DNA from 4 places in the Nonomuraea marmarensis genome. Region 1 is predicted to be linked to each of the others. Evidence: riboswitches for the same ligand, from Rfam matches in the RefSeq annotation. Region 1 holds a riboswitch; each other region holds the start of a gene.
The links. A riboswitch is a leader RNA that binds a small molecule or an ion and turns the genes downstream of it on or off. The one in region 1 is predicted to bind cyclic di-AMP.
Positions count from the first base shown of each region.

Region 2: another riboswitch for cyclic di-AMP. It lies ahead of ACFLIM_RS16930 (C40 family peptidase); the one in region 1 lies ahead of ACFLIM_RS15700 (C40 family peptidase).
Region 3: another riboswitch for cyclic di-AMP. It lies ahead of ACFLIM_RS18205 (coiled-coil domain-containing protein); the one in region 1 lies ahead of ACFLIM_RS15700 (C40 family peptidase).
Region 4: another riboswitch for cyclic di-AMP. It lies ahead of ACFLIM_RS24355 (hypothetical protein); the one in region 1 lies ahead of ACFLIM_RS15700 (C40 family peptidase).

Region 1 is NZ_JBICRM010000008.1:187,767-195,342, reverse strand. It holds gene ACFLIM_RS15710 (branched-chain amino acid aminotransferase) at 1-661, opposite strand, end outside; gene ACFLIM_RS15705 (3-isopropylmalate dehydrogenase) at 859-1,905, opposite strand; cyclic di-AMP (ydaO/yuaA leader) riboswitch at 2,006-2,145, shown strand; gene ACFLIM_RS15700 (C40 family peptidase) at 2,173-2,730, shown strand; gene ACFLIM_RS15695 (class I SAM-dependent methyltransferase) at 2,785-3,600, shown strand; gene serA (phosphoglycerate dehydrogenase) at 4,021-5,610, opposite strand; gene ACFLIM_RS15685 (hypothetical protein) at 5,853-6,707, shown strand; gene ACFLIM_RS15680 (MFS transporter) at 6,786-7,576, shown strand, end outside.
Region 2 is NZ_JBICRM010000009.1:62,374-69,949, forward strand. It holds gene lysX (bifunctional lysylphosphatidylglycerol synthetase/lysine--tRNA ligase LysX) at 25-1,482, shown strand; gene ACFLIM_RS16920 (cytochrome P450) at 1,466-2,668, opposite strand; gene ACFLIM_RS16925 (LuxR C-terminal-related transcriptional regulator) at 2,851-3,063, shown strand; gene ACFLIM_RS16930 (C40 family peptidase) at 3,220-4,176, opposite strand; cyclic di-AMP (ydaO/yuaA leader) riboswitch at 4,269-4,412, opposite strand; gene ACFLIM_RS16935 (amino-acid N-acetyltransferase) at 4,688-5,269, shown strand; gene ACFLIM_RS16940 (RDD family protein) at 5,355-6,647, shown strand; gene ACFLIM_RS16945 (RDD family protein) at 6,773-7,261, shown strand.
Region 3 is NZ_JBICRM010000010.1:7,260-14,835, reverse strand. It holds gene ACFLIM_RS18220 (50S ribosomal protein bL37) at 7-84, opposite strand; gene ACFLIM_RS18215 (DeoR/GlpR family DNA-binding transcription regulator) at 219-998, shown strand; gene galT (galactose-1-phosphate uridylyltransferase) at 995-2,068, shown strand; cyclic di-AMP (ydaO/yuaA leader) riboswitch at 2,137-2,276, shown strand; gene ACFLIM_RS18205 (coiled-coil domain-containing protein) at 2,283-3,239, shown strand; gene ACFLIM_RS18200 (DoxX family protein) at 3,357-3,761, shown strand; gene ACFLIM_RS18195 (hypothetical protein) at 3,804-4,529, shown strand; gene ACFLIM_RS18190 (DinB family protein) at 4,522-5,022, shown strand; gene ACFLIM_RS18185 (ATP-binding protein) at 5,291-5,767, opposite strand; gene ACFLIM_RS18180 (helix-turn-helix domain-containing protein) at 6,001-6,867, shown strand; gene tig (trigger factor) at 7,069-7,576, shown strand, end outside.
Region 4 is NZ_JBICRM010000015.1:18,058-25,633, forward strand. It holds gene ACFLIM_RS24325 (ABC transporter permease) at 1-427, shown strand, start outside; gene ACFLIM_RS24330 (hypothetical protein) at 433-873, opposite strand; gene ACFLIM_RS24335 (rod shape-determining protein) at 957-1,952, opposite strand; gene ACFLIM_RS24340 (PadR family transcriptional regulator) at 2,062-2,559, opposite strand; gene ACFLIM_RS24345 (MDR family MFS transporter) at 2,616-4,067, shown strand; gene ACFLIM_RS24350 (DUF5302 domain-containing protein) at 4,166-4,318, shown strand; cyclic di-AMP (ydaO/yuaA leader) riboswitch at 4,480-4,616, shown strand; gene ACFLIM_RS24355 (hypothetical protein) at 4,798-5,337, shown strand; gene ACFLIM_RS24360 (alpha/beta fold hydrolase) at 5,393-6,238, shown strand; gene ACFLIM_RS24365 (DUF4032 domain-containing protein) at 6,243-7,451, opposite strand; gene ACFLIM_RS24370 (DUF885 domain-containing protein) at 7,474-7,576, shown strand, end outside.

The DNA of each region.
Region 1 (7,576 bases):
CCGCCTGCCGCTGCGCGACGAACGCCGCCGCGTAGTTGCCGCCACACTTCGCGAAGCCCGTGCCGCCGGGGGCGGCCCGCGTGTACTCCGTGGACAACCAGACCGAGACGGGCTTGATCCCACCCGTGAAGTACGAGGCCGCGGGCGAGGCGATGACCATGTACTTGTACGACTTCGACGGGTAGTTCACCCCGAGGCCCGCCTGGGTGGCGATCATGAAGGGCCGCAGGTAGAGGCTGTGGCCCTCGGTCGTGGGCACCCACGCCCTGTCTGTCTCGACGAGGAGCTCCAGCGAGTCCACGAACGTCTCCTCCGGCAGCTCGGGCATGGCCATGCGGCCGGCCGAGCGGTTGAAGCGGGCGGCGTTCGCGTACGGGCGGAATGTCACGATCGAGCCGGTGATCTGCCGATACGCCTTGAGACCCTCGAACAGCTCCTGCGCGTAGTGGAAGACCGAGGTGGCCGGGTCGAGCGAGAGCGGCCCGTACGGCCTGAGCGTGGCGTCATGCCACCCCTGCCCCTCGGTGTAGTCGATCGAGATCATGTGATCCGTGAAGGTCTGCCCGAAACCGGGGTCCGCCAGCACCTGCTCCCGCTCGGCCGCGGTGCGAGCGTGGTCGGATAGCTGCACGTCGAAGCTGAGCTTCTCAGCGATGGTCATGACGGCGGTCCTTCTCTCTGAGATGTCTGACAAGGCTTGGGGCGTACGCGAACACTGCCCGGGAGCAGTATTCGTACTTCCTATTGTCTCGCTATATGAGAACGTCGGTGCCCGATGGGCTGGTTCGGCCGTTTGGACGCGAAAAAGCGCCTGGCAGTCCTCCTCGGACCACCAGGCGCGTTCGGGGCTAGGCGGTCCTAGCCGGATACTCGCGCGGTGATGTCGTCGCCGATCTCGTGGGTGGTGCGGCCCGCCCAGCCGGCCAGCCGGTCGACGATGTCGTCGGCGACCGCCTGCTCGACCTTGGCCGCCTCGGTGTGCAGGCCGAGGTGGTCGAGGAGCATGGCGACCGACAGGATGGTCGCGGTCGGGTCGGCCTTGCCCTGCCCGGCGATGTCGGGGGCGCTGCCGTGCACCGGCTCGAACATGCTGGGCGCGGTGCGCTCGGGGTTGATGTTGCCGCTGGCCGCCAGGCCGATGCCGCCGGCGATGGCCGCGCCGAGGTCGGTGATGATGTCGCCGAACAGGTTGTCGGTGACCACCACGTCGAACCGCTCGGGCTGGCTCACGAAGAACATCGAGGCCGCGTCGATGTGGCTGTAATCGGTCGTGACCTCGGGGAACTCCTCCGCCACCCGGTTGACCGTGCGCTGCCACAGGTCGCCGGCGTAGGTGAGGACGTTGGTCTTGTGGACGAGCGTCAGCTTCTTGCGCGGCCGCGACTTGGCCTTCTCGAACGCGAAACGCACCACGCGCTCGACGCCGTAGGCGGTGTTGAGCGACTCCTGGGTGGCGATCTCGTGGGGCGTGCCGCGCCGCATGACGCCGCCGGTGCCCGCGTAGAGGCCCTCGGTGCCCTCGCGGACGACGATCATGTCGATGTCCTCGGCGGGCGTGTCGGCCAGCGGGGTCTCCACGCCGGGGAACAGCTTGACCGGCCGCAGGTTGACGTAGTGGTCGAACTCGAACCGCAGTCGGAGTAGCAGGTCGCGCTCGAGCACGCCCGGCGGCACGCTGGGGTCGCCCACGGCGCCGAGCAGGATCGCGTCGTAGCCGCGCAGCTCCTGGAGCACCGCGTCCGGCAGCGTCTCACCGGTGCGGTGATAGCGCGCGGCGCCCAGGTCGTAGTGCGTGGGCTCGATCTTCGTGCCTACGGCCTCCAGGACCTTGAGTCCTTCGGCTACGACCTCGGTGCCGATGCCATCCCCAGGGATGACGGCCAGGCGGATGTTACGCGACTCCATGGGCGGTACCTTACCGGCTCGTCTCGACTGACGAACACAGCATCTCATTTTTCGGACGTCCGGTTTTGCGGTGGTTTACAACCCTTTGACCGTTTCGTTAGAGTCCGACAAGCCTAATCCACGCAGCGTCGCGTGGAGCCGGGGACCCACCTCCCCCATGGGGCGAATCGGCATCCGCCGTAGGGCTGCTTCCAAGCCCGAGCCCGTCAGCTAACCCGGTAGGCCGCATGGAAGGACAGTCCGCTGTCTCGCATCGCCATTTTCCTGGTGGCAGCCGCCGCCGGCCTCACTCTGGCCACCCCAGCCCACGCCACCTCCCCCCAACCCACCTCCCACGATGGACCGACCACCCTGACCGGCCCCCAGGTCAAACGCATCCAGCAGAAGCAGGCGCCCACGCCCGCCTGGAAGGTCGCCCTCGACTTCGCCCTGCACAAGCGCGGCATCCCGTACGTCTGGGGCGGGACCAGCGACCAGGGGTACGACTGCTCCGGGCTCATGCTCAGGGCCTACGAGGACGCGGGGATCGAGTTGCCGCGTACCGCGGCGGAGCAGTACAACGCGTTCTCCAGGAAGATCTCCTGGGATCACCTCAAGCCCGGCGACCTGGTCTTCTTCAGCAATCTCGGGCACGTGGGGATGATCTCCAAACCCGGTTACATGGTGCACGCGCCCCACACCGGGGACGTGGTCAAGGAGGAGAAGCTCTCGGACTGGCGCAGGGACGCGTTCGTGGGCGCCGTACGGCCCGACCCCAAGGGCGTACGACTCTGGTCCGAGCAACGCCGCACCCCTCCCCCGTCGATGCTCACCGCCATCCTCTGACCAGGAAAGCGGCCCCGCGAGCCGTCGCGGGGCCGCTGCCGTAGCGTGGTGTGTATGCCACCCGAGAAGGTGCACCTCACCGGGGAGAAGGCCACGCTCCTCGCCACCCTGTACGGCAGGGCGCTCGACGCGAGATCGCGGCAGCCGATCCTCGGCGACGAGCTGGCCGCGGAGGCGGTCGAGCGGATCGACCACGACTTCACCAAGACGGGGATCACCACCCGCACCGCCCCGGCGGTCGCGCTCAGGGCCCGGTTCATCGACAACTGGGCCAGGGAGTTCCTGGCCCGGCAGCCGGCGGCCACCGTGCTCCACCTGGGCTGCGGGCTCGACACCCGCGTCCACCGGCTGGCCCCGCCGCCCACCGTGCGCTGGTACGACGTGGACTACCCCGAGGTCATCGACCTGCGTGGCCGCCTGTTCCCCGAGCGGCCCGGCTACTCCATGATCGGCTCATCGGTCACCGACCTGAAATGGCTGGAGCAGGTCCCCGACGACGCTCCCGTGCTGGTCGTCGCCGAGGGCCTGCTCTACTACCTCGACCCCGCCGAGGGCCAGGGGCTCCTGCGGGCGATCGTGGACCGGTTTCCCAGCGGCCAGTTCGTCTTCGACGCGCTCAGCTCGTTCGGACTCCGGCTGCAGAAGCTCAACAAGCCTGTCCAGAAGGCCGGGGCCACGCTCTACTGGGGGATCGACGGCCCACAGGATCTGGAGAAGATCCATCCGAGGTTGCGCTGCGTCGACGCGGTGAGCGCGTTCGACATCGACGGGTTCGACCGGTTGTCGATCCCGCACCGGGTCTCGGCCTGGATCGTCAAGGCTCTGCCGGGGATGAAGCGGACGGCCGTGTTCTACCGGCTGGAATTCTGAGGCGCGCCGCCGTTGTCCCGGCGGTCCAGCGCGGTCTGCAGGGCCTCGGCGGCCTCGTCCTCGTGCTCCTCGGCACGGTTCCAGACATACATCTCGTACATGTGACTCATCTCGTTTCGCGGGCGCGTTCCACTGGGAAGTCGGATCCCGGTCGCGAACCCGACCGGGCCTGATCTCGTGGTCCGGATCACGGACCGGACGAAAGGGGCTTACTGGCCGACGCAACGCCGCTCACCGCGGCGAGTCGTCGACCTGCCCTAACAGGCCCCGCCGCGGCAGGTAATAAGTACGAGAACCTGGCGCATTTCCAACAACAGTACCCGAGCCATCTCGTTGGATGTCCTAGTATCTCGCATCCTGAGACAACAAAAAGGCCGCCACCCGGAACGATCCAGGTGGCGGCCCCTACAAACCGAAAGGTCAGTCCTCCAGGTCCACCGAGCGGCCGCTCTCAGCGCCGATCTCGGCCACGATCTGCTCGATCACGTCGGCCGGGATCGCCGAGTCGACGGTCAGCGCGATGAGCGCCTTGCCGCCCTTGACGTCGCGGGCCACCTGCATCGAGGCGATGTTGATGCCGTGCTCGCCGAGGAGCCGGCCGACCACGCCGACGATGCCGGGACGGTCGGTGTAGGTGAAGAACGCCAGGTGGGCCGTCGGCTCGATCTCCATCTCGTAGCCGTTGACCTCGACGATCTTCGTGATCTGGCGAGGGCCGGAGAGCGTACCCGAGACCGAGACCTGGCGGCCGTCGGCGAGCAGGCCGCGCACGGTCACCACGTTGCGCCAGTCGGGGCTCTCGGAGCTGGTCACCAGCTCGACGGTGACGCCGCGGTCCTTGGCCAGCAGCGGCGCGTTGACGTAGGTGACCTGCTCCTCGATCACGCCGGCGAACACGCCCTTGAGCGCCGCCAGCTCGATCACCCGCACGTCGTGGGAGGCGATCTCGCCGCGCACCTCGACGTCGAGCTTGGTGGCGACCTCGCCGGCCAGCGCGGTGAACACCCGGCCCAGCTTCTCCGCCAGCGGCAGGCCAGGCTTGACGTCCTCGGCCACCGCCCCGCCCTGCACGTTGACGGCGTCGGGTACGAACTCGCCCGCGAGCGCCAGCTTCACGCTGCGCGCGACCTGGGTGCCGGCCTTCTCCTGGGCCTCGTGCGTGGAGGCGCCCAGGTGCGGCGTGACGACGACCTGGTCCAGCTCGAACAGGGGGCTGTCGGTGCACGGCTCCTTGGCGAACACGTCGAGACCCGCCCCCGCGACGCGCCCCTCCTTGATCGCCGAGTAGAGCGCGCCCTCGTCCACGATGCCGCCGCGGGCGACGTTGACGATGCGTACGGACGGCTTGACCGCGTGCAGCTCCCTGTCACCGATGAGCCCGATCGTCTCCTTGGACTTGGGCAGGTGAACGGTGATGAAGTCGGCCTGCTTGAGCACCTCTTCGAGGCTGAGCAGCTTGACGCCCATCTGCGCGGCGCGGGCCGGCGGCAGGTAGGGGTCGTAGGCGATCAGCTCGACGCCGAACGGCTGCAGCCGCTGGGCCACGAGCTGGCCGATCTTGCCGAGCCCGAGGATGCCGACGACCTTCTCGTCGAGCTCGACCCCGGTGTACTTGGAACGCTTCCACTCACCGTTCTTCAGCGCGGCGTGGGCCTGGGCCGTGTTGCGCGCGCTGGCCAGGATGAGGGCGATGGTCTGCTCGGCGGCGCTGGTGATGTTGGAGGTCGGGGCGTTGACCACCATGACACCGGCCTTGGTGGCGGAACCGACGTCGACGTTGTCGAGGCCGACGCCGGCGCGGGCGACGACGCGCAGCTTGGGCGCGGCGGCGACGGCCTCGGCGTCGACCTGCGTGGCGGAGCGGACGATCAGCGCGTCCACGTCCGCGAGAGCGGGGAGCAGCTGGGAACGGTCGGCGCCGTCGGTGTGGCGGACCTCGAAATCAGCACCGAGTACGGCGAGGCCGGCTTCGGACAGCTCCTCTGCGACCAGAACGACGGGCTTGTTCACTGGTGTGGATCCTTAGGGACATGCTGCGGGCTTCGGGGGACACGTCCACGGATCCCCCGGCGGTCCCACAGAGTGTATCCGTGGCTTGTGAACGCTTTCACGAGAGACCCACGATGTGAGACGGGTCCCGCCGTACCCAGCGGTAGGCAAACTCATCCACTCCGCGGCCATCTTTGTCTTGATCGGGACATTTATTCGCCATTAGCCTGATAAGCCGTGGCCGAGTACTTAGGGTTCGTCATATGAGCATCGGGAATCCTGCGCTTGCCGACGTGCTCGCACAGCATGGCACGCCTCACCGCCTGCTGGGCGCTCTCGCCGACGGTGGAGTCCTGGTGGCAGTGCGACCAGATCGCTCAGTCGTCCTCGGGACGACCCAAGCCGGTGACCGGGTGCTGCTCGGTTACACCGGCCCTGCTACCTATGCCAGGCACCGCGGCAGTCATTCCCTGTCGGCGTGCGACGCCGACACCATCCTGGACATCCAGCGCGTCACCGGCGTGCGGGAGATCGTGATCGACGCGGCCGGACCAGCCGCCGCGGCCGTGCCCATCGACGATCTCCAGCGGTTCCTCACCTCGACGCGTAGCGGGCCTACGCCCGTCCTGTCCGGGGCGGTGCCGGCCGCCTACGCGACGGGTGCCATGGCCACCGTGTCGCGGGGCGCCGCGCTGGCCCAGGTGGCGCCGCCGAGCCCGGAGGCGCCCGCGCTGCCGTGGGTGCCCGCACCCCGGCCGCACCTGTCGGGGCCCATGCAGCAGGTGGACCCCGGGTACCGGCGGTGCACGCATCCGATCCTGCCCGCGCTGCGGCAGGCCATCTCGTACCTGCTCATGGACTTCCCGCTGGTGCACCATGTGTGGATCTCCGAGGCCCGCACGGCGTCCGGGGCGCCCGGGATCATGCTGCACGTGAAGGTGCACATGTCGGCCGCCGAGGACGTCGTACGCGATCTGCACCGGCTGGTGCGCGCCCGGCTGCCGCAGTTCGCGGCCTCGGGGGCGCCGATCCTCATGGCCAGGGTGGCGGACACGCGCAGCGAGCGCCGGATGATCGAGATCGGTGCGCACGTGGTGTGCGCCGACGTGAGCGACTGACCCGGTAACGGGCCCTTCGCCGCATGAGCGGAGAACTGGGCCCTATCGGACAAGCGCTCGCTCGGCTTCAATAAGGGCATGATCGCACCGGCGGTGACCACGCCCACGGTCTCCAGGGGCGTGCGCCTCGGCTACGGCGTGGGGTCCTTCTGCACGGCGACGGTGAACGCCGTGCCCGGGCTGCTCCTGCTGTACTACATGACCAATTTCCTGGCCGTGCCCGCGTGGCTGGCCGGGGTGGTCGTGACCGCGCCCAAGGTCTGGGACCTGATCATCAACCCGCTGGTCGGCCGCTGGTCGGACCGGACCCGTTCGCGGCTGGGCCCGCGGCGGCCCTGGTTGCTGGCGGGCGCCTGCACGTTGCCGATCGCGTTCTTCCTGGTGTTCGCCGGGCCGCCGCTGACGGGGGTGCCCGCCGCCCTGTACGTGGGGGTGTGCTTCATGGCGACGGCGACGGCGTACGCGTTGTTCGAGGTGCCGTACAAGGCGATGCCCGGCGAGATGACGCACGACTACCACGAGCGCACGTCGCTGCTGCAGTGGCGGATGATCTTCATTGGCGCGGCCACCGCGATCAGCGGGGTGCTGGCGCCGGCCATCGTCACCAGCCAGGGCGGGAACGGCACGCTGGGCAGCTACCGGCTGATGGCGGTCACGATCGCGGTCATCCTGCTCGTCTCGATGTTCGGCTCCTTCTTCGGCACCGCCCGCGCTCCGATGACCGGCGCGCCCGAGGCCGACAGGGGCGGGTGGCGGGAGCAGTTCGCCGCGATCAAGGGGAACCCGGCGTTCGTCTGGATCACCGCGCTGGCCTGCACGCAGATGCTCGCCGTGAGCATGATGCTGGCCGCGGCGCCGTACTTCGCCGC
Region 2 (7,576 bases), on a different contig from region 1:
GTGAGCGACGAACTTCCCGAGCAGATGCGCATCCGGAGGGAGAAGCTCGACCGCCTTCGCAGCGAAGGCGTCGACCCTTACCCGGTGAATTTCCCACGCACGGCGACCAACGCCGAGGTCAGGGAGAAATACCAGGGCCTGGAGCCCGACACCGCCACCGGCGACACGGTCGCGGTCGCGGGGCGCGTCATGCTCAACCGCGTGGGCGGCAAGCTCTGCTTCGCCACGCTCCGCGACGGCGGCGCCGACCTGCAGGTCATGATCTCGCTCGACAAGGTGGGCGAGGAGTCGCTGGCCTCGTGGAAGCGCGACGTGGACCTGGGCGACCACGTCGGCGTGAGTGGCGAGGTCATCACCTCGCGCCGCGGCGAGTTGTCGATCCTGGCCGACAGCTGGCAGATCACCGCCAAGTGCCTGCGCCCGCTGCCGGAGAAGCACGTCGGCCTCACCGACCCCGAGGCGCGGGTGCGCCAGCGCTACGTCGACCTCATCGTCAACGACGAGGCCAGGCAGATGGCCCGGGTGCGCAGCGCCACCGTGCGCGCGGTGCGCGACTTCTGGCACGAGGAGGGCTACCTCGAGGTCGAGACGCCGATGTTGCAGCCGATCCACGGCGGCGCCACGGCCAGGCCCTTCAAGACCCACATCAACGCCTACGACATGGAGCTCTACCTCCGCATCGCGATCGAGCTCTACCTCAAGCGGCTCGTGGTCGGCGGCATCGAGAAGGTCTTCGAGATCAACCGCAACTTCCGCAACGAAGGCGCGGACTCCACGCACAACCCCGAGTTCACCATGATCGAGGCCTACGGCACCTACCTCGACTACAACGACATGGCGGACCTGACGCAGCGGATGTACCAGAAGGCCGTCGTGGCCGCCCTGGGGACCTCCGTGGTCGTGCACGACGGCGTCGAGGTCGATCTCGGCATCGCCCGATACCCCCGCATCACCCTGTACGGCGCGGTGTCCGAGGCCGTCGGCGACGAGATCACCACCGCGACCACCCTCGAAGAGCTCCGCAAGATCGCCGACCGGCGGGAGATCCCCTGGGATCCGAAGTGGGGCTCGGGCAAGCTGGTGCAGGAGCTGTTCGAGGCGCTCGTCGAGCACACGCTCATCCAGCCCACGTTCGTCATGGACTACCCGCTGGAGACCTCGCCGCTGACCCGCCAGCACCGCGACGACCCGCTGCTGACCGAGAAGTGGGACCTGATCGGCTTCGGCACCGAGCTGGGCACCGCCTACTCCGAGTTGATCGACCCGATCGAGCAGCGCCGCCGCCTGGTCGAGCAGTCCCTGCTGGCCGCCGGGGGCGACCTGGAGGCCATGCAGCTCGACGAGGACTTCCTGCAGGCGCTGGAATACGCGATGCCTCCGACGGGTGGCATGGGCGCGGGCATCGACCGGATGATCATGGCCTTCACCGGCAAGAACATCCGCGAGACCATCCTGTTCCCGCTGGTCAAGCCCGCCCACTGAGCCGCACGGGCAGCTTCGCGAGCCCGCGCAACACCACATTCTCCTTGTACGGCGGCGCCGGTTCGGCCAGCTCCAGCTCGGGAGCCGCGGCGGCCAGGGCGGACAACGCGATCTCGCCCTCCATCCTGGCCAGCGTCGCCCCCAGGCAGAAGTGGATGCCGAGGCCGAACGCGAGGTGGCGGCCGGGATCCCGGGTCACGTCGAAGCGGTCGGGCTCGGGAAAGACCGCCGGGTCGCGATTGGCCGCGCCTATCAGCCCGAGCACGGGAGTGCCCTTGGGCACCGGCACGCCGCCCAGCTCGACGTCCTCCAGCGCGTTCCTGCCGGTGAGCTGGACCGGCGGGTCGTACCTGAGCACCTCCTCGACCACCTGCCTGGGCCGCTCGGCGGCGTGCCGCAGCAGGCCGTGCCGGGCCAGGTTGAGCACGCCGTTGCCGATGAGGTTGACGGTCGTCTCGTGTCCGGCCACGAGCAGCAGCACGCAGGTGGCCAGCAACTCGGGCTCGGTCAGCTCCTCGACCCGCGCCAGGGCGCTCAGGAGGTCGTCTCCCGGCCGCTCGCGCCTGATCGCGATCAGGCCGCGGAAGTAGTCGCGAAACTCTCTTCTGGCCCTCCCGGTTTCGGACAGGAGGTCCTCTGTAAGCATGGGGTCAAGGCTGCGGGCGAGTGTGTCGCTCCAATCACGGAACTGTTCGTGGTCCTCCGGCGGCACTCCGAGCAGCTCGCTGATCACCATGACGGGCAGCGGATAGGCGAGCCCGGAAACGAGATCCGCCTCCTCCGGCAGCGCGCCGATCAGCTCGGCGGTGATCGCCTCGACGCGCGGGCGGAGCCGTTCGAGCATGCGCGGAGTGAAGGCCCTGCTGACCAGAGCACGCAGCCTGGTGTGGTCCGGCGGATCCATCCAGAGGAACGATTCCACCGGCTGACCTGGGTCTCTTCTGTCCAGCGGGTCGGATCCGTGGCCGAAGCGCGGGTCGCGGAGCAGCGCCGTGCAGAGCTCGTGGGTGGTGGCGACAAGCAACCCGCCACGGGTGCGGAAGATCGCGCCGCGCTCGCTCAGCTCGCGATATTCGGCGTACGGATCGCGCAGAAAATCCGGATCGAACGGATCAAAACCCAGGACGTCGGCCGGGCTCATTGATGGTGGATCCGGCGCGCCGGAAGCCTCGACGAGATCACTCATCGTAGCCGGGGTGCCGTCGTCATATGGCGAGTACGTCACATATATCGGATCATGTCAATAGCGCTCGTCAAGTGCGGCGATTGTCATGCTTGACGACCTTTCCAGGATGCGTTTACCGTCTGCGAGGCGGCTTAGGCCTATCTGAGAGGTCCGAGTTCTGCTGTTGGGGGGGAGGGCTCCCGATGGATGTGCTCACTGAAGGCGTTGATCTGAGCCATGCGGATTTGGCGTTGCTGTCGGAGCTGGCCAAGGGAGTCACGGTCGATCGGGTGGGGAGACGTCTGGATATAAGCGGACGCACAGTACGCCGGAGGTTACGGGGCATCTGCGACCGCATCGGCGTGGCCACCGCGATCGAGGCCGTGGCCTGGGCGGCCCGCCGCCAGTTGATCTGACGGCGCCCGCGAGGCAGCGTCTGATTGCCGGGCTTCGCTCGGGGAGCTGCGGTGGATGTCCTCGCTTCGCTACGGATCCACCGCAGCGTCTGATTGCCGAGCTTCGCTCGGAGTGCTGCGGTGGATGTCCTCGCTTCGCTGCGGATCCACCGCAGCTCAGTCGGCGATGCGCACCGCGCCGGCGAACGGGCGCCCTTCGATCGACGCGACCCGTACGACGTCGCCCGTCTGGGGGGCGTGCACCATCATGCCGCCGCCGATATACATGCCCATGTGGTGCAGGTCGCTGTAGAAGAACACCAGGTCGCCGGGGCGCAGCTCGGAGCGCGAGATGTGCCTGCCCGCCGTCCACTGGTCGCCCGTGTAGTGCGGCAGCGAGATGCCCACCCGCTGGTAGGCCGCCATGACCAGGCCCGAGCAGTCGTAGGAGTTCGGGCCCTCGGCGCCCCAGACGTACGGCTTGAGCTGCTGCGTGAGCGCCCATCTTGCGGCCTCCGCCGCCTTGCCGCTGCCGACGACCGGCAGGTTGACGCGCACGGCGCGGGTGCCGGAGCGGCCCGCCTCGCCCACGGCCCGCCTGTACAGGTTGCTCTCGACCTTGGTGACCAGCTTGGTGATCTTGTCGCGCTTGGACTCGAGGTCGGTGACGATCTTCTGGACCTCGTCGATCCGCGTCTTGGCACCGGCCCTGGCGCGTTCCGCGGCGTCCATGGCCTTGGTGACCTGGTTGACCTCCTCGCCCTGCTGCTGTTCGAGCGCGTAGGTGGTCGCGGCCCGGTCGAGAAAGGCCTCGGGGTCGTCCGAGGACGCGAACGCCAGCACCTTGCCCAAGCCGCCCGTCATGTAGGCGTTCTGGGCGAGTAAGGCGGCCTTGGCCCGCTTGCCGGCCAGATCGGCCTCGCTGCTCGCCAGCGTCTTCTGCGCGGCGTCCGAGGCATTCTTGGCGGTCTTGAGCTTCTCCCGCTGGCCGTTGTACTGCTCGGCCAGCGTCTCGATCTCGGTGTGCAGTTTCTCGACCTGCTCGGAGAGGTCCTTGAGGGAGGGCTTGGGGTCCGCGGACGCGGAACCGACGGGGATGGCGAACAGCAGCACGGCGATTGTGACACTTACCACACCGAGACGGTGTGGGTGCCGGGCGCGTTCCGGGGGGCGGGCGTGCTTGCCCGCCGACTTCCCCCCACGGTTGAGCGTGCGCTTCACCAACCAGCTCCTCTCATAGACGCCTACCGGGTTAGCTGACGGGTTCGGGCCGGAGCAGCCCTACCGAAAGACTCGGATTCACCCCAGTGGTGGCTCTGGCCACCGGCGGGTCCCCGGCTCCCCTTGCGGGGATTGAGCGTGTCTCCCGCGCGACACGCGGGGAACATTGTCGCTGGACACTAATGCACTCCAGGTTCGTGCTCAACCAGAACTGCCAAGTCTGTAGAGGTTTCACAACCGAAGGGTCACAGGGTGATCTCGTGAACACCTGTGCAGAACAGACCTTATGTCCTCTTTGCCCTTGCTTCCTCCCGCCGTGGACCGGAGCGAGGAACCGTGCTCATCCGGCCACCAGATGTAACAGGATGGGCCGAGACATGGGAGTTAGGGCTGAGCCGTAATGACATCTGTACTCTGGAGAGCCATGGAGCAGGTGGCCGAACTGACAGTGACCGAGACCACCCCCGAGATCGGGGTGGTGGTCCGGCGTGCCCGCACGCCCGACGTGCACACGGTCAGGCGCCTGGTGGACACCTACGCGGGCGCGGGACCGCGGCTCCTGGAGAAGGCCACGGTGACGCTGTACGAAGACGTACAGGAGTTCTGGGTGGCCGAGCGGGACGGGCAGGTCGTCGGGTGCGGCGCGCTCCACGTGCTCTGGGAGGACCTCGCTGAGGTCCGCACGGTGGCCGTGGATCCGGAGAGCCGGGGCATGGGCGTCGGCCGCCGGATCGTCTCGGCGCTGATACAGCAGGCTAAGGATCTGGGTCTGCGGCGTGTATTCTGTCTGACTTTTGAGGTCGACTTCTTCGCGAGGCACGGGTTCCGCCCGATCCAGGGCACGCCGGTCTCACCCGAGGTCTACGCCGAACTTCTGGCCTCGTACGACGAGGGGGTGGCGGAGTTCCTCGACCTGGAACACGTCAAGCCGAACACCCTGGGCAACACCCGCATGCTGCTCCATCTGACATCGGGTGACGCGGACCTTGACCAGATGGAAAGGTGATTGTTGATACCTATGTCGATACGTTGGGCAGCACAGGCATGTGTCCTGACACGTGCCACATGCGCACTCGAAGCGAGGTGACACGGTGAGCACCGGACAGCCGCCGTATCCACAGGACGAATCCGGCGAGAACGCTGCGCCTGGCACGCCGGATTACGGGCAGCACAACACGGGCCGCCATCCTGGCGAGCCCGACCCCGACGTCACTGTGGTCGGCTACCGGGCGGACGACGCCTATGGGCAGCAGCCCCAATACGGGCAGCAGCAGCAGGGCTATGGTCAGCAACCGCAATACGGCCAGCAGCAGCAGCCTCAGTACGGGCAGCAGCAGGGCTACGGCCAGCAGGGCCATGGTCAGCAACCCCAATACGGCCAGCAGCCGCAGTACGGGCAGCAACAGCAGTCGCAGCCCGACTACGGTCAGCAGGGCTACGGGCAGCAACAGCAGTCCCAGCCGGACTACGGCCAGCAGCAATATGGCCAGCAACAGCAGTCTGGTCAGCAATATGGTCAGCAGCCGCCGTCCCAGCCTGGCTACGGCCAGCAGGGCTACGGTCAGCAGCAGTACGGCCAGCAACCCCAGTCCGGCCAGCAGCCGCAGTACGGACAGCAACAGCAGTCGCAGCCCGACTACGGTCAACAGGGCTACGGCCAGCAACAGCAGTCCCAGCCGGGCTACGGCCAGCAGCAAGGTTACGGGCAGCAACAGCAGTCGCAGCCCGGCTACGGTCAGCAGGGCTACGGCCAGCAGCCCGGCTACGGCGACCAGCAGCAGTACGGCCAGGCCTACGGGCAGCCGCAGCAGCAGCCTTACGGCCAGCCCGGCTACGGGCAGCCCTACGGCCAGCCGGTAGGCATGCAGCCGCCCGGCGCCCCCGCCCCCCTGGCGGAGTGGTGGCAGCGGCTGGTGGCCAGGCTGATCGATGGAGTCATCCTCTTCATCGTGAACATCCTGATCGGCTTCGTCTTCGGCCTGTTCATCGTCGCGAGCTACTCCTCCGTCAACGGTGGATCCGGCGGATTCCTGTCGTCCACGATCGCGGGCATCCTGTCGACGATCATCGTGACGGTGCTGTGGGTGGGCTACGAGTTCTTCCTGACCAAGATGAACGGCCAGACGGTCGGCAAGATGGTCATGGGGATCAAGGTCGTCCCGGTGGGGCAGGCCATGCCTCAGGGCGGCCTGCCGACCGACCTGGCGCTCAAGCGCGCGGGCGTGACCTGGGGTGGCTGGGTGCTCAACGTCGTCCCGCTCATAGGCTGGCTTTTCGCCTACGTGGCGGTCGCGCTGAACGGCGCCTCGCAACTGTGGGACAAGCCGCTGCAGCAGACGTTCGCGGACAAGTTCGCGGGCACTGTGGTGGTGAAGATCAAGTAGTCTGCGCGACTGCGTAAAACAGGGGCCGGCTTCCCGCCGGCCTCTGTTTTGTGTCCGGGGGTCGTACCAAAATGGGAGACCTGCACTCCCCGATTGGGGCCGCCGATGACGCGAGGTGGGGGGTTATGGCCGGGACACCGCCGCGGGCGGACGCGCTGCCCGCGGAATGGTGGGAACGACTCGCCGCCCGACTGATTGAAGCACTCGTCTTCGGGGTCTTCTATTACATTCTGTTCATCGTGCTGTGGGCCATCTTCCGAACTGTCGGGATGTTGGAGGTGTTCGACGGGCGGTTGCCGGGTGTGTTCGCCTGGCTGGCCGCCGGGCTCGGTTATGCCGGCTACGACTGGCAGGCCCATTTCAGGCGCGGCCGAACGTTCGGCAAGGCGATCATGAAGATTCGCCTGGCGCCGGCGGACCGCCCGTCCGGGGCGTTGCTCAAACGGGCCCTGGTCTATCCGGGGCCGGTCATGCTGATGGGCATTCCGGTCGTCAATCTGCTGGCCGGAATGTTGCTGTTCGGCGTCGGCTTGCTCATCCTGATCGACAAGCCCATGCAGCGCGGTCCGCACGACAGGCTGGCGGGAACGCGCGTCGTTAAAGATCTTCGTTGAGCCATCCGCACCTGCGCGGGTGCTTTTTCGCAAAATTTTCCCTTGATCCGGTAAGGAGCCTGGAGAGACTGGCATTAAGCTGTGGGGCGTCCGGGTCGCCGGATGTTGGCGCCCCTGCGACACGCAGGGCATCTGTGTACCGCTATGGTCGGTTGCGGGTGGTTCTGGCCTTGCGCGTCATGAGGAGCTCCGCGCTCGCGCCGGCCGTGCTCCCCGTGCATAATGCGCCCCCGAAACCCCGCTAGCCGTGGAGGCGAGGCCGAATGGAAGCCGTAACAGACGTATTGTCAGCGCTCATCCCCCCGCTCGTGGTCG
Region 3 (7,576 bases), on a different contig from region 1:
CACCCGTCAACGCGCCGTGGGACGCTTGCCGTGGTTCGCCTTCTTCTTCTTGCGTGCCTTGCCCTTGCGTGAGCGCCTGGCCATAAGCTCGCCTCCGGTGATCGGGTGAGCCCTCAACGTCTCTCGCCTGCCCCGACTCGCGCAACCCATCCGCTCGAACTAACATTCCCCAACAAATCCGTGTCATAATTTGGTGGAATCTGTTGGAAGGAGCGGGCGTGCTCGCACAGCAGCGTCAGCAGACGATCCTCGAACGCGTGCGCAGCAGCGGCGGCGTCCGCGTCGCCGACCTCGTACGCGAGCTCGGCGTCTCAGACATGACCATCCGCCGCGACCTCGAGGTGCTGGCCGAGCGAGGGCTGCTGGAGAAGGTGCACGGCGGCGCGACCGCACTCGGCCCCGGCTCGACCGAGGAGCCGGGATTCACCGCCAAGTCCGCCCGCCAGCAGCAGGAGAAAGAGGCCATCGCGCGGCACGCCGCCCGCCTCGTACGTCCTGGCACGGCCGTGGCGCTGTCCGCGGGGACCACCACGTGGGCGCTGGCCCACCACCTGATCGGCGTGCCCGAGCTGACCGTGATCACCAACTCGATCCCGGTCGCCGAGGTCTTCCACCGCAACCCACGCGTCGACCGCACCGTCGTGCTGACCGGCGGCGTGCGCACGCCGTCCGACGCCCTGGTCGGCCCGGTGGCCGTGGCCGCGATCCGCCGCCTGCACGTCGACACGCTCTTCCTCGGCGTGCACGGGATGAGCGTGCGCGCCGGGTTCACCACGCCCAACCTGCTCGAGTCCGAGACCGACAGGGAGCTGGTGACGGCCGCGCACCGGTTGGTCATCCCCGCCGACCACACCAAGTGGAACACGGTCGGCATCAGCACCATCGCCGAGCTGACCGAGGCCGACGTGGTCATCAGCGACGCCGGGCTGCCCGACGACGCACGCATTGAGCTGGCCGAACGGGCCGGAGAACTGATCATCGCGGAGGGCTCGCCTTGAAGCGCACCATCACCCACCTGGCCGACGGACGAGAGCTGATCTACTTCGACCGGCGGGACGACGCCGACAGGAGCGCGATCGACCGGCGGACGCTCGAACCCCGGCCGGTGGCCTCCGAGCTGCGTTACGATCCGCTGACCGAGGAGTGGATCGCGATGGCGGGGCACCGGCAGACGCGGACGTTCCAGCCGACGGGCTCGGCCAACGAGTGCCCGTTGTGCCCGTCGTCGGACACGCGTTCGACGGAGGTCCCGGCGTACGACTATGACGTGGTGGTGTTCGAGAACCGCTTCCCCTCTTTTTCCGGAAATTTCGGGACTTATCAGGACGTGGGCGGCTTGAGTGATGTACGGCCGGGAGTGGGGCGGTGTGAGGTGGTGTGCTTCACCTCTGAGCATTCCTCCTCCTTCTCCAAGCTCTCCGACGACCAGGTGGGCCTGGTCATGGAGGCGTGGGCCGACCGCACGGCCGAGTTGTCCGGGATCGAGGGCGTGGAGCAGGTGTTCTGCTTCGAGAACCGGGGAGAGGAGATCGGCATCACGCTCGCCCACCCGCACGGCCAGATCTACGCCTACCCGTACGTCACGCCCAAGACCAAGCTCCAACTCGGGGCCGCCAAGCGCTACTCGGGGAACCTCTTCGCCGACGTGCTGGCCGCCGAACGGGCCGCGGGGACGCGGGTGGTGGCCTCGAACGAGCTGTGGACGGCCTTCGTGCCCGCCGCCGCGCGCTGGCCGTTCGAGGTGCACGTGTACCCGCATCGGCAGGTGCCCGACCTCGCGGCGCTGTCGGAGGAGGAACGTGCTGCGTTCGCCCCGCTCTACACCTCCGTCCTGCGGGCGTTCGACGACCTGTTCGGCGTGGTGATGCCGTACATCTCGGCCTGGCACCAGGCGCCCGTGCGCCAGGACCGGGAGCTGGCGTACCTGCACCTGGAGCTGTTCAGCATCAGGCGCGCGCCCGGGAAGCTGAAATACCTGGCGGGCTCGGAGTCGGCGATGGGCGCCTTCGTCAACGACGTGCTGCCGGAGGAGGCCGCACGCATGCTTCGATCACAAGTAGATCACTAATGGATTTCTAGTTAAGGTCGCATTACTCGTGATCTACCACTAATATCCCCTTATGCACCGGCCGTAACAGCCGTTGCACGCCTAATCCCGGGCGAGTTGCCCGGGAGCCGGGGACCCATTGCACCTGGGGTGAGTCCACTTCGGTGGTAGGGAGCAGCTCCCATGCCCGAACCCGTCAGCTAACCCGGCCGGCAGAGGGAGAGGAAACATCTACGTGGCGGTTTCGTCCCCCGCGACTCTTGCCATCGGTCTCATCACCGCCACCGTCGTCGCCTTCCTTCCGGCGACCGCGGCGTCGGCCGCTCCCAAGCCGACGGAAGCCGAGCTCCGCGCCCAGCTCAAGCAGCTCAACAGCAAGGTCGACAAGCTCATCGAGAAGTACAACCTCAAGCGCGTGGAGCTGGCCAAGGCACAGGAGGCGGCCAAGTCGGCCAAGGACCGCCTGGCCACCGCCGAGCAGACGCTGGCGACGGCCGAGCAGCGCGTCGGCGAGATCGCCAGGATGCGCTACCAGAACGCCGACCCCTCGATGCCCGGCATCCTGCTGCCCGAGAACGGCAGCGGCGCGGCCTTGCTGGAGCAGCTGACGGCCGAGCAGCAGGCCGTCGTGCAGGGCGTGGCCAAGGCCCGCGACGACAAGCAGAAGGCCTCCGACGAGGCCGCCGCGCTCGCGTCCCAGATCCGTACGGACACGGACGATGTGGCCGGGCAGCGCGACGATGCCCAGGACGTCATCAAGGACATCCAGAAGAAGCTCCAGGACCTGGTGCCGTTCGGGCCCGGCCGCAACGGCAACGGCAGCTGGGCCCCCGAACTGCCCTCCGGCTCGGACAACATCACGCCCCGCACGCAGCTGATGCGGGCGGAGGTGCGGAAGAACTTCGCGCTGCCGTACGAGGTGGGCTGCTTCCGCGCGGGCTCCAGCGGCGAACACCCGCTCGGGCGGGCCTGCGACTTCATGATGAGCACCGGTGGCTCGATGCCCAGCGCCGCCCACAACGCCCTCGGCGACCGGATCGCGGAGTGGGCCATCAAGAACAAGGACAAGCTCGGCGTCAAGTACGTGATCTGGAAGCAGCGCATCAACCAGGGCTCGGGCTGGAGCGCGATGTCGGACCGGGGCAGCATCACCGAGAACCACTACGACCACGTGCACATCTCGATGTTCTGAGGCGATCAAGGGCCCGGGTGTAGATAGGTACACCCCTGTCAGGCACCTAGATCGATTCTCCCCGGCGATCCCCACGCCTAGCGTCGGAGGCACGACGCTCAGGGGAGGCTGAAGATCATGACTACCGCACCGCACACGACCGCCGCAGGACGCCTGCTCAACGTCGCCCTGTGGATCCTCCAGGTGGCAGTGGCGGGCTTCTTCGTGATGTCGGCCATGGGCAAGTTCGCGAACGCGGAGCCGTCCGCCTCGACGTTCGAGGCGATCGGGTTCGGAGACTGGTTCAGAAACCTGGTGGGCGTGCTGGAGGTGGCGGGGGCCGTGGCGTTGTTCGTGCCCCGGCTCGCGGGTCTGGCCGGGCTGGCGTTCGCCGGCCTGACGGTCTGCGCGACGCTGACCGAGCTGTTCGTATCAGGTGGCGGCGTGGTGTTGCCACTGGTCCTGCTGGCGCTCTCCGCCGTGATCGCCTGGGGCCGCAGGGCGAGCACGGCCCGGCTGTGGGCACTCGTCGGGGGCAACTGACACGGACATGCTGGAGTGGTGGAGCTCTTCAAGGACGATCCGATGTCCCGCCCTCTCACCTATCCCGGCCGGATCCCGTCGACCTCCGGCATCCTGGTCGACGACGCGTACGTGCCGCTGAGCGCCGAGGAGAGCGTCCCGCCCGGCGAGTGGCGGGCCGAGGACGAGCCGCTGGCGGCGCTGCTGGCCCGCCTCGACTGCCCGCCGTTGCGGGCGCGCCACCTGGTCGTCGCCGTGGGCTCCAACGCCGCGCCCAGCCAGGTACGCAGGAAGTTCCTCGACCATGGGGTACGCCCGATCGTCCCCATGACGCTCGCCGACGTGCCGGGCATAGCCCCAGGCGTCTCCGCCCACGTGAGCAGATGGGGCTACGTACCGGCCGCGCCGATCGAGACCCCCGGCGAGACCTCCAGGCTGTTCGTGCTCTGGCTCGACGAACTCCAGCTCGCGGCCCTGGACCTCACCGAGCCCAACTACCACCGCCGCACGATCGCCGTCGACGGCACCCGGGCGTTCGTCTACACGGGAAAGCACGGCTGCCTGACAGACCCCGAGGGCCGCCCTCGCCGCCTGCGACCCCAGAGAGCCCTGATCCAGGACCTCCTGGACGAATCCCCCCGGCTACGCCACCTGTGCGGGAACACCCCGGACGACTTCGTGGACAACGTCAGGGACGAGACCGTACGCGAGGCGGTCTACCGCCTCTTCCAGGCCGACCTCCGGACTGAGGCGCCTGCCGGGCCGGATAAGGTCGGACCTCGTGATTGACACCCGCGTTCCCCCACCTCTCACCGGCGACGAGCTGACCGTCCTGACCAATTGGCTCGAATGGCACCGCGGCACCCTCGCCGTCAAATGCGCCGGCCTGTCGGACGACCAGCTGCGCCTGCGCTCCGTGCCGCCCTCGACCCTGTCCCTGCTCGGCCTGGTCAGGCACCTGGCACACGTCGAACGCGCCTGGTTCCGCCGGGTGCTGAACGGCGAGGACCTCCCCAAGCTCTGGGACAAGGACCGCGACAACGACGCCGACTTCAACGAGGTCGACACCGCCTCCGTCGAGGAGGCCTTCGCCACCTGGCAGGCCGAGATCGAGTGTGCCCGCGCCATCTCGGCCGCCAAACCCCTGGACGCCGTCGGCGACCGCAACGGGCAGGACTGCACGCACCGCTGGATCCTCGTCCACATGATCGAGGAGTACGCCAGGCACAACGGCCACGCGGACCTGCTACGCGAGCGTATCGACGGCGTCACGGGCGAATAACGGCCCTGAGCCAGCACCCCAGCCGCCGATACCGCTCCAGCGCCGCCTCCATAGGCAGCGTCGCAGCAGCCCGTGCTCGGCCGGCACGCCCGGATATTCGCGTCACAAGCGATCGTCGGTCAACGCTTTGACCACGGAGCCGGCCCACGGGGCGCACGTAACGGCGGCTCGCCACGCGCCGGTCAGCGGCCGTTCTCCTGGAGGTCCTCAGGCACGTGCGGCGGGTGGCGGCCTGCTCGGCCCTGCCGTAAAAGATGGGGATCTTGATCTAGGCGTCGGCGCGGAAGAGCGCCCAGACGGCCTTGCCGCCACGAGCCAGGGGGTCCCAGCCCCAGCACTGGCTGTAGGTTTCGACGATGTAAAGGCCGCGCCCGTTCTCGGAGATGAAATCGGGCTCCTTGGGCCGCGGCACCTCGTCGCTAGGGTCGGCCACCGCGAGCAGCACGTGCGGCGCGACCCGCATCAGCAGCAGCTCGATCTCCCGCCGCCCCGGCGTGTACATCGCGTACCTGACGGCGTTCGTGACCAGCTCCGACACCACCAGCGCGGCGTCGTCACTCAGCTCGTGCAACCCCCACCGCCGCAGCGTCGAGCGGGTCACGTCCCTGGCCGTCTTCACGGAGTCGGCTTGAAAGGGTAAAGGGCACGAGGTCGCGTACGGCTTCCCGCCTGTGAGAAGGTGGTCGAAGCCCACTTCCCGGGTGATCTGCAGGCAATCGGCAGTGGCCAGAGGATCCTCCACCATGCCGCCGATACCTCCCCGTTCAGCCTTGGTTAGTGCATGTATGGCCGAATATGCACTAAGCCATCATGGGTCACGATCGCTGCAGCTGCAAGACCCAAATGCACGTGCAGTTGCATTGTGCAACAGCAAGCGGCGTTTTGGGGCATAGGTATCCGAATCGGACACGAGGTTGAGACCTTGTCATACCCGGCAATGTGGTGTCACTGTGTGTGCGGACCTTGATAGGAGGCAAAGTGACGCAGAACCAGCCGGGTTCCGGGCCGACGGCGCTGCGCATCCTCCTGGGCTCCCAACTGCGCAAGCTCAGGGAAGCGAAGAACGTCACTCGTGAGGAGGCGGGCCACCTCATCCGGGGCTCGGAATCCAAGATCAGCCGCATGGAGCTGGGCCGAGTGGGGTTCAAAGAACGCGACGTGGCGGACCTGCTGACCCTGTACGGGGTCGTGGATCATCAGGCCCGCTCCGCCGTACTCGAGCTGGTCGCCACCGCCAACGAGCCTGGCTGGTGGCACCGGTTCAACGATGTCCTGCCCACGTGGTTCCAGGCGTACGTCGGCCTTGAAGAGGCCGCCGCCAGGATCAGGACCTACGAAGTCCAGTTCGTGCCAGGACTGTTGCAGACCAAGGAGTACGCAAGGGCTGTGGTGACCGCCGGATCGGCGGGCATCGGAGCGGAGGAGATCGCCAGGAGGGTGGATCTCCGGCTGGAGCGCCAGCGGATGTTCGATCGGCCGGACGGGCCGATCTTCTGGGCGGTGATCGACGAGGCCGCCCTGCGGCGGCCGATAGGCGGCGCCGAGGTGATGCGGGCCCAGATCGAACACCTCATCGATCTGATGCGCCAGCCGAGCATCACGATCCAGATCATGCCGTTCAGCTTCGGCGGGCACAGCGCGGAGGGCGGGGCGTTCAGCATCCTGCGCTTCCCCGACGCCGACCTGCCCGACGTGGTGTACGTCGAGCAGCTCGCCAGTGCCCTCTACCTGGACAAGCGTGAGGACGTGGACCGATACACCGAGGTGATCGAGCGGCTCTGCGCCGTGAGCACCACCCCGGACGAGACCATCGAGCTGTTGCGGTCGATAGCGGAGGAGTTCTGACGACTGGTCGCGGATGATCGCAGGCGAAGTTCTGGCGGTGGCGGCGTCGTTGTTGGGTACACATCTGCCCTAGACTGGCCATCGGCGTTGGATCCCGCCGTAGCGGAGCATGCCCAACACCGCTCATGTGGGCGCGGCGCGTGAGCCGTACCGATGGACGCGCCTGCGATCACTCGTAGCTTGATCAAGGAGACCATTCCCGTGAAGACCGCTGTCGAGGAGCTCAGCCCGACCCGGGTCAAGCTCACTGTCGAGGTGCCGTTCGACGAGCTGCGCCCGAGCATGGATGCGGCGTACAAGAAGGTCGCGCAGCAGGTGCGCGTCCCCGGGTTCCGGCCTGGCAAGGTTCCGGCCCGCATCATCGAGCAGCGCTTCGGCCGGGCGGTAGTGCTGGAGGAGACCCTCAACGACGCGGTGCCCAAGCTGTACGGCCAGGCCGTCGACGAGGTCGACGTGTTCCCGGTCAGCCAGCCCGACATCGAGGTCACGAAGATCGACGACGGTGAGCAGATCGAGTTCACCGCCGAGGTCGACATCCGGCCCAACTTCGACGTCCCCGACTACGCGGGCGCCGAGATCACCGTCGACTCCGCCGAGGTCTCCGACGAGGACGTGGACGCCCAGCTCGACGGGCTGCGCCAGCGCTTCGCGACGCTGACCGGCGTCGAGCGGCCCGCGGCCAGCGGCGACTTCGTCGTCATGGACCTGC
Region 4 (7,576 bases), on a different contig from region 1:
CCCGTCGGACGCGCTGGCGGCCAAGCAGGCGACCAGCCAGGCGTTCGCCAACCTCCTGCTCGGGGTCGGGGCGGTGGCGCTGCTGGTGGGCGGGGTCGGCGTGGCCAACACGATGGTCATCTCGGTCCTGGAACGCCGGGCGGAGATAGGGTTGCGCCGCTCGCTGGGGGCCACCCGCGGCCAGATCCGCACGCAGTTCCTGGCGGAGTCGCTCCTGCTGTCGGCCATGGGCGGAGGCGGCGGTGTGCTCCTGGGCATGGGGGTCACGATGGGCTACGCGTTCTACAGCGGCTGGCCCTCCGTGGTGCCCGCCTGGGCCACGATCGGCGGCCTCGCGGCGACCCTGCTGATCGGCGCCGTGGCGGGCCTGTATCCGGCCATCCGCGCCGCCCGCCTGTCCCCGACAGAGGCCCTGGCAACGCCGTAGGGTGGTTATTCGGTCGCGTAGCAGGTCGTCTTGCCGACGATCCGGACCCCGGGTTTCTCTCCGGCGAGCACGGTCAGCTCGAACGTCAGGCGGGTCTTCGGATTACGCAGCACCGACACGTCCTGGTCCTCGTCGCGGAGGTCCACGTCGTCGACCACCTCGCTGTAGCCCATCACCTGGAGCTTGTCCAGCAGCCCTTCGGAGGCGTCGGCGAGGTCGCTCTCCGCGCGGAAGAAGTGCCGCACCTGGCCGGATACGCAGGTGTCGTCCTCGGCCCGCTCGACGGCCGACAAGCCGAGTTCGGCGGCGCTGAGCAGGGTGCCGGCGTCGAGGTCGAGCTGCCTGGTGGCCTCTTCGAGGGTGGGTAACTCGGAGGCCGCCGCGCAGGCCGTTATCGCCGCGACGCAAAAGAGAATCGCGGAAACAGCGTGACGGCCGGCGTGCACGTTGGGACGATATCCGAGATCATCCGAGCCTATCGGGCAAATCACGCAAATGCACAATTATGCCGCGCGGCGCTGGACGTCGCTCATCGGCGCCGGAGCCTCGAGATCAGGCCGAGGTCCTCCGCGCACCGGCCCAGTCCGAGGGCCACGGAGTCCAGCGGGCGCTCCGCCCTGCGAACCGGCATGGACAGCGCCGAACGCAGCCGCCGCCCCAGCCCTCGCAGCAACGAACCTCCCCCCACCAGCACCGCACCCCGCTCCACGAGGTCCGCGGCCAGCTCGGCGGGGCAACGCTCCACGGTCTCGACCGCCGCGCGCACGATGGACTCGACCGGCTGCCTGGTCGCCTCGTAGATCCCCTGTACGGGCAACGCCGCCGTGCGTTCGAAACCGGCGTGCGGGTCGTGCCCGCGGACCGGCACCGCCCGGTCCAGCGGCTTCCAGCTGCTCGCGTGCCGCTTGGCCGCCTCCACCTCCGGCTCGTCGAGCAGCAGCCCGTACTCGCACTCCACCCACCGGACGATGGACCTGTTCATGGTCCGGCCGCCGTAGGGAACGGCGCCGGCCGCCACCACGGCCCCGCTCGACACCACCGCGACCCTGGCGGTGTCGCAGCCGATGTCGATCACCATGCTCCCGACGCAGTCCATGACCGGCAGGCCCGCCCCGAGCGCCGCCGCCAGCGCGTGCGGGATCAGCAGGATCCCCCTGGCCTCCGCCTCGAACGCCATGTCGCGCAGCGCCAGCTGCGCGATCGGGGTGGAGTCCTCGGGCAGCGCCATGACGATGCGCGGCCTGGAGAACGGATGCCGGTGCACCTTGCGCAGGAAATGCCGGATCATGCGCCGGGCCAGCTCGTTGTCGACCGGCAGGCCGCCGCTGACCGGCCAGCACGTCTCGGCGTCGGCGTCGGCGTCGGCGCCGTCGGCCGCTTCCGCGCCGTACCCGATGACCTTGCCCGTGAGGGTGTCGCGGATGACGGCGGAGGGCTCGTCGAGCACGATGCCCTTGCGCTTGACGTAGATTCGGGTGCTGGCCGTGCCCAGGTCCATCGCCAGGTCACGACCGAGGAGACTCATGGCGGTACCGGGGGCTCGAGCATCATGCCGGGTCTATTTCCTGAGCGGCTCCAACACAACACCATGAACGGAACGGAACCCCTTTACCCGGTGTTCCGCCTGCTGGCGTTCAGGCGCGTTTGAGGTCGGCCAGCGTCTCGTCGGCCCACTGGATGCTGGTGCGGAGCTGGCTCAAGCCGAGTCTCAGCGCATATTTGCCGAGCCCGGCCTCGCCCCCCTTGCATTCCAGCACCGCCAGCCGGGCCTGGTAGCCGGCCCTGATCCGTTCGACCGTCGCGATCGCCTCGTCCCTGTCGAGCAGCGGGAGCAGGAACGCCTGGAGCGCGATCTCGCTGCGGATGGTCAGCGACGGCGCGTGATCCACCATCCACTCGTGCAACTCGCGCGTGCCCTCCGGCGTGATCGTGTAGATCTTGCGCCCCCTGGCGCCCTCCGACTCCACCGCCACCAACCCGTCGGAGGCCATCTTCACCAGCTCCGGATAGATCTGCGTGTGCCCGGCCTGCCAGACGTGGTTGAGCGAGTGCTCGAACTTCTTGGCCAGGTCATAGCCGCTGGCCGGGCCCACACCCGACAACAGCCCGAGCAGCGCGATCCGTAGGGACATGCCTGCCAGCATATCGAAGATTTGACATGTCAGAGCTTACATATAAACATTTACCTGTGACTACTGACATGAATCCCAAGGGCAAGGGACTGGTGTTGCTCGCCGCGCTCGGCGGGATGTTCCTGGCGCTGCTCGACCAGACGATCGTCGGCACGGCGCTGCCACGCATCACGAGCGAGCTGGGCGGCTCGTCCCTTTACGTCTGGGTGGTGACCGCCTACCTGCTCACCTCCACGGTGACGGTCCCCCTCTACGGCAGGTTGTCCGACCAGCACGGCAGGAAGCCGTTGTTGCTGGTCGGGATGGTGGTGTTCGTGGCGGGCTCGGCGTTGTGCGGGGTGGCCCAGGACATGGTGCAGCTCATCGCCTTCCGCGCGCTCCAGGGGCTCGGCGCGGGCGCGCTGCTGCCGCTGTCGATCGCGCTGGTGATGGAGCTGTTCCCGCCGAGTACGAACGGAGCCCGCGTCCAGGGCGCGCTCGGCGGCGTGATGGGGCTGACGTACCTGGCGGGGCCGTTCCTCGGCGGGCTGTTCACCGACCACGCGACCTGGCGCTGGGCCTTCTACGTGAACGTGCCGCTCGGCCTGGTCCTGATCGCGATCGTGGTGCTGCGCTTGCCGAACCGGCCAGGCGTCGGCGGCGGCCGGCCGGACTACGCGGGCATCGCCGTGTTCACCGTGGCCATCACCGCGTTGTTGCTGGGGCTGACGGAGAAGGGGCTCGACGGGAACGCGTGGACCGACGCGGCCGTGGCCGGGCCGATCGTGCTCGCGCTGGCGTTGCTGGCGGTGTTCGTGCTGGTGGAGCGGCGGGCGGCCAGTCCGATCATGCCCATGCACCTGTTCGGGAACCGCACGTACACGCTGGTGAACTTGACCTCCTTCTTCACCGCCTTCTGCATGTACGCCGGAGTCGTGTTCCTGCCGCGTTACTTCCAGGAGGCCCTCGGCGTCAGCGCCACCGAGTCGGGGCTGCGGATCTACCCGATGACGCTGGCGATGGTCGTGGGCAGCGTTCTCATGGGCGTGCTCACGTCCAGGACCAGGGTCTACAAGCCGTGGCTCGTCGCCGCCCCGTTCCTCCTCGTCGCGGGCACCCTCCTGTGCCTGAACCTGACCCTGCAGACCGGTGCCGTGGCGCTGGCGGGATGGATGTCGCTGATAGGGCTGGGGATGGGGCCGATGTTGTCCGGGCTGACCATGGCCGCGCAGCAGTCCGTCGAGCCGCAGTACATCGGCACCGCCTCGGCCAACCTGACCTTCTTCCGCCAGATCGGCGGCTCCGTGGCGCTGGCCGTGGGCGGCACGCTCTACACCTCCACGGTCACCGCCAACGCCCTCGTGCACGGCGTGGCCGCGGCGCATGCCTCCGCGGCGGCCCTCGTCATCCCGTCGATCGGGGTGGTGGGGGCGCTGGTCGCCCTGGTGGCGCTGGTAGCGATGCCGGCCAAGAGGCTGGATGCGCCGGCCGTACCGGAGAACAAGGTCGAGGTCGGTTTCGCGTCATAAGCGGTGGCGTGCGAAGCTGTGATTGTCCCCAACACCACGGAGGTCCTCTCATGGCGGAAACACCGGAGCCGGAAACCGACGAAACTCCCGAGGACGAAATGAAGCGCAAGTTCCGTGAGGCGCTGGAGCGAAAGCGTAACCAGCATGCCGACTCGGGCGCGGGTGGCAGGGGCGGCGACCCATCGAAGATCCACGGGGCGCACGGTCCGGCTGCGAGTAAAAGATCGTTCAGGCGCAAGAGCGGCGGCTGAGGCTCGGGTCCGCAGGGGGTACGGCATGCCGTGCCCCCTTTCTCATTCCCGACCAAAGGTAGATCTTTGCCCGGTTCATGGTGAATCATTGGCGTTTGTCCGAATCGGTGCTATGTTTTTGCCCATTACCAGCCGGTGACCTGGCCCTTACCAAAGAGGGACCGCCGCTGGCGCCGAATCCCGAGCAGTCGGGAACCGGGGACCCACCTGATTGTGGGGTGAATCCGACCGCGTGTCGGTAGGGCATCTCCACGCCCGAACCCGTCAGCTAACCCGGTAGGCGTGAGGGAGAGGACGTGCCCCATGGACAGCAGCGGCGTACCCCCAGGAGACGTAGTGCCGGCCGTTCACTGAGCGGCCCCCTTCCCTAGGTTCCCCCCTGTGCGCTCCGCGTAGCCGGCATCGGGCCTCGTGTCCGGCCAGGCATTCCGCCAGGCGAGCGCAATCCCCCATCCCCTGCGCGAAGGATTCGATGCTCCATGTCTGCTTGCTCTGGCCTGCGTTCCCTCGCTCTGCGTTCCCTCGCTCTGCTCACCGCCTCCACCACCTGCGTGCTGACCGTCACCTGTTGCGCCGCGGCCCGCGCCGACTCCGGCACCGACGACAAGGTGCTGCTCAAGGGCTCGACCACGGCGTCCTACTTCTGGGACGACTCCTCCGGTCGCGCCGGTGACACGGGACTGCCGGCCAGCGGCAAGCCCATGCAGAAGGGGCTGGCCGCCAGCCCGAGCTGGCCGCTGCTGACCGAGGGGTACGTGATCTACAAGGGCAAGAAGCTGCCCTTCTTCGTAGGAGATCGCGGGCCTGGTGAGCCCTCCAGCCGCGGCGTCATGCTGGACCTCGACGCCAAGACGTTCGCCGAGCTGACCGGTGGCTCGTTCAACTCCGACACGCTGGGCGTCGACGGCGTCGGCGGGCAGGGCCACATCGACATCGACTACGTCATCACCAAGTGGGGCGACGGCCCGGGCAAGAAGAACTATCCGGTCCCCTTCTCCACCGGCGCGTGGTCCGAGTAGGACCGGCATCCCGGCGCCTTTACGAGAGCAGGACCAGAATGACATTCTGGTCCTCGTGACCACCCGCGTAGCCGCGAACGGCATCGAAATCGCCTACGAGAGCTTCGGCTCGCCCGCAGCACGGCCGCTGCTCCTCATCATGGGGCTCGGCGCCCAGCTCATCCACTGGGACGAAGGGCTCTGCGAGCTCCTGGCGGAGCAGGGACACCACGTCGTACGGTTCGACAACCGCGACACCGGCCTGTCCACCCACTTCCACGACCACGGCGTTCCGGAGCAGGGGGCGCCGTCGGCGTACCTGCTGGACGACCTGGCCGACGACGTCGCCGGGCTCATGGACGCCCTCGGCTGGCCCGCCGCCCACGTGGTCGGCGCCTCGATGGGCGGAATGATCGCCCAGACGCTGGCCATCCGGCATCCCGGACGACTGCTGACCCTGACCTCCATCATGTCCACGCCCGGCCCGTCGATCGCCCCGCCGTCCGAGGCCGCGCTCGCCGTGCTGATGGCCCGGCCCCCCGCCGACCGCGAATCCGTGCGGGCGCAGGCGGTGACGACCTGGTCGACCATCGGCTCGCCCGGCTACGAGCTGGACCGGGAGAAGGTGATGGCGATGGCGGGGCTGGCCTACGACCGGTGCTTCGACCCCGCGGGCACGGCCCGGCAACTGGCCGCCATCATGGCCTCCGGCGACCGTACGGAGTCGCTGGCCGGGGTGAGCGTGCCCACTCTCGTCATGCACGGAGAGGCCGACCAGCTCGTTCCGATCGTGGGCGGCCGGGCCACGGCGGCGGCCATCCCCGGCGCCCGGCTGGTGACGTATCCGGGCATGGGGCACGATCTGCCGCAGCCGCTGTGGCCCCAGATCGTGGCTGAGATCACCAAGCTGACCACCGCCTGAGTGCCTACTCTGCGGCTTCGTCGGGCAGCAACGCCTGCTCGTCGGGCTTGTGGACCAGCACGTTGTCCACGTACGACTTCACCGCCGTGGTCAGGCCCACGTCGGCGCCGGCCTCCTCAGACAGGTACCAGCGGTGGTCGAGGATCTCGTGGAAGAGCTGCGCGGGCTCCAGCTTGCCGCGCAGCTCTGCGGGGATGGCCTCGACCGTCGGCTGGAACACCTCCGCCAGCCACCGGTGCGCCACGATGGCCTCGTCCTCGTGCCGCAGCCCCTTGGCCACCCGGAACCCGTCGAGGTCGTTCAGCAGCCGCCGCGCCTGGTTCTCCTCCACGTCGAGCCCGGTCAGCCTGAGCAGCCGCCGCTGGTGGTGCCCGGCGTCCACGACCTTCGGGCGGACGATCAGCCGCCCGGTGCCGACCTTGCGCCGCACCATCATCTCGGCCACGTCGAAGCCCAGCAGGTTGAGCCGCCTGATCCGCTGCTCCACCCGGTGCCAGTCCACCTCCTCGATGATCTCGCTCTGGGTGATCTCGTCCCACAGGCGGTGGTAGCGGGTGACGACGTCCTCGGCGGTGTCCATGGGGTCGATCGACGGGTGTAGCAACCCGCCGGCCTCCAGGTCGAGCATCTCGCCGAAGATGTTCGTGTGCGCGACGTCGATGTCGCCGAGCCGCTGGCCCTCGCTGATCATCGGGTGCATCTCGCCGGTCTCGGCGTCCACCAGGTAGGCCGCGAACGCCCCCGCGTCCCTTCGGAACAACGTGTTGGACAACGAGCAGTCGCCCCAGTAGAAGCCGTTCAGGTGCAGCCGCACCAGCAGCACGGCCAGCGCGTCGAGCAGCCGGGTGAGCGTGTCGGGCCGGAGCGTGCCCGACATGACCGCGCGGTAGGGGAGGGAGAACTGCAGGTGCCTGGTGATCAGTGCCGCGTCCAGGTCGTTGTCGCGGCCGGTGACGTACGCCACGGGCTGCACGGAGGGCGCGTCGATCCGGGCGAGGTCCCACAACAACTGGTACTCCCGCTTGGCGTAGCGCTCGCTGATCTCCTTGATCGCGTACACCTTGCCGGACAGCCGCGCGAACCGCACGACGTGCCGCGAGATGCCGCGCGGCAGATCGACCAGGTGATGCTGCGGCCAGTCTTGCAGGGGGACCTCCCAGGGGAGGCGGATCAGGTCAGGGTCGCCTAGCGCGCCGGTGATCTGAAGGGGCATTTGCTCAGGATAAGGTGCATCGGTGGACGAGTTTCTCAAGTGGTACTTTTCCGGCCGCCCCGTCTTCGCCAGCATATTGGGGGCAGACGGTTACGATCACACACTCGGCGACTTCACCGCCACTG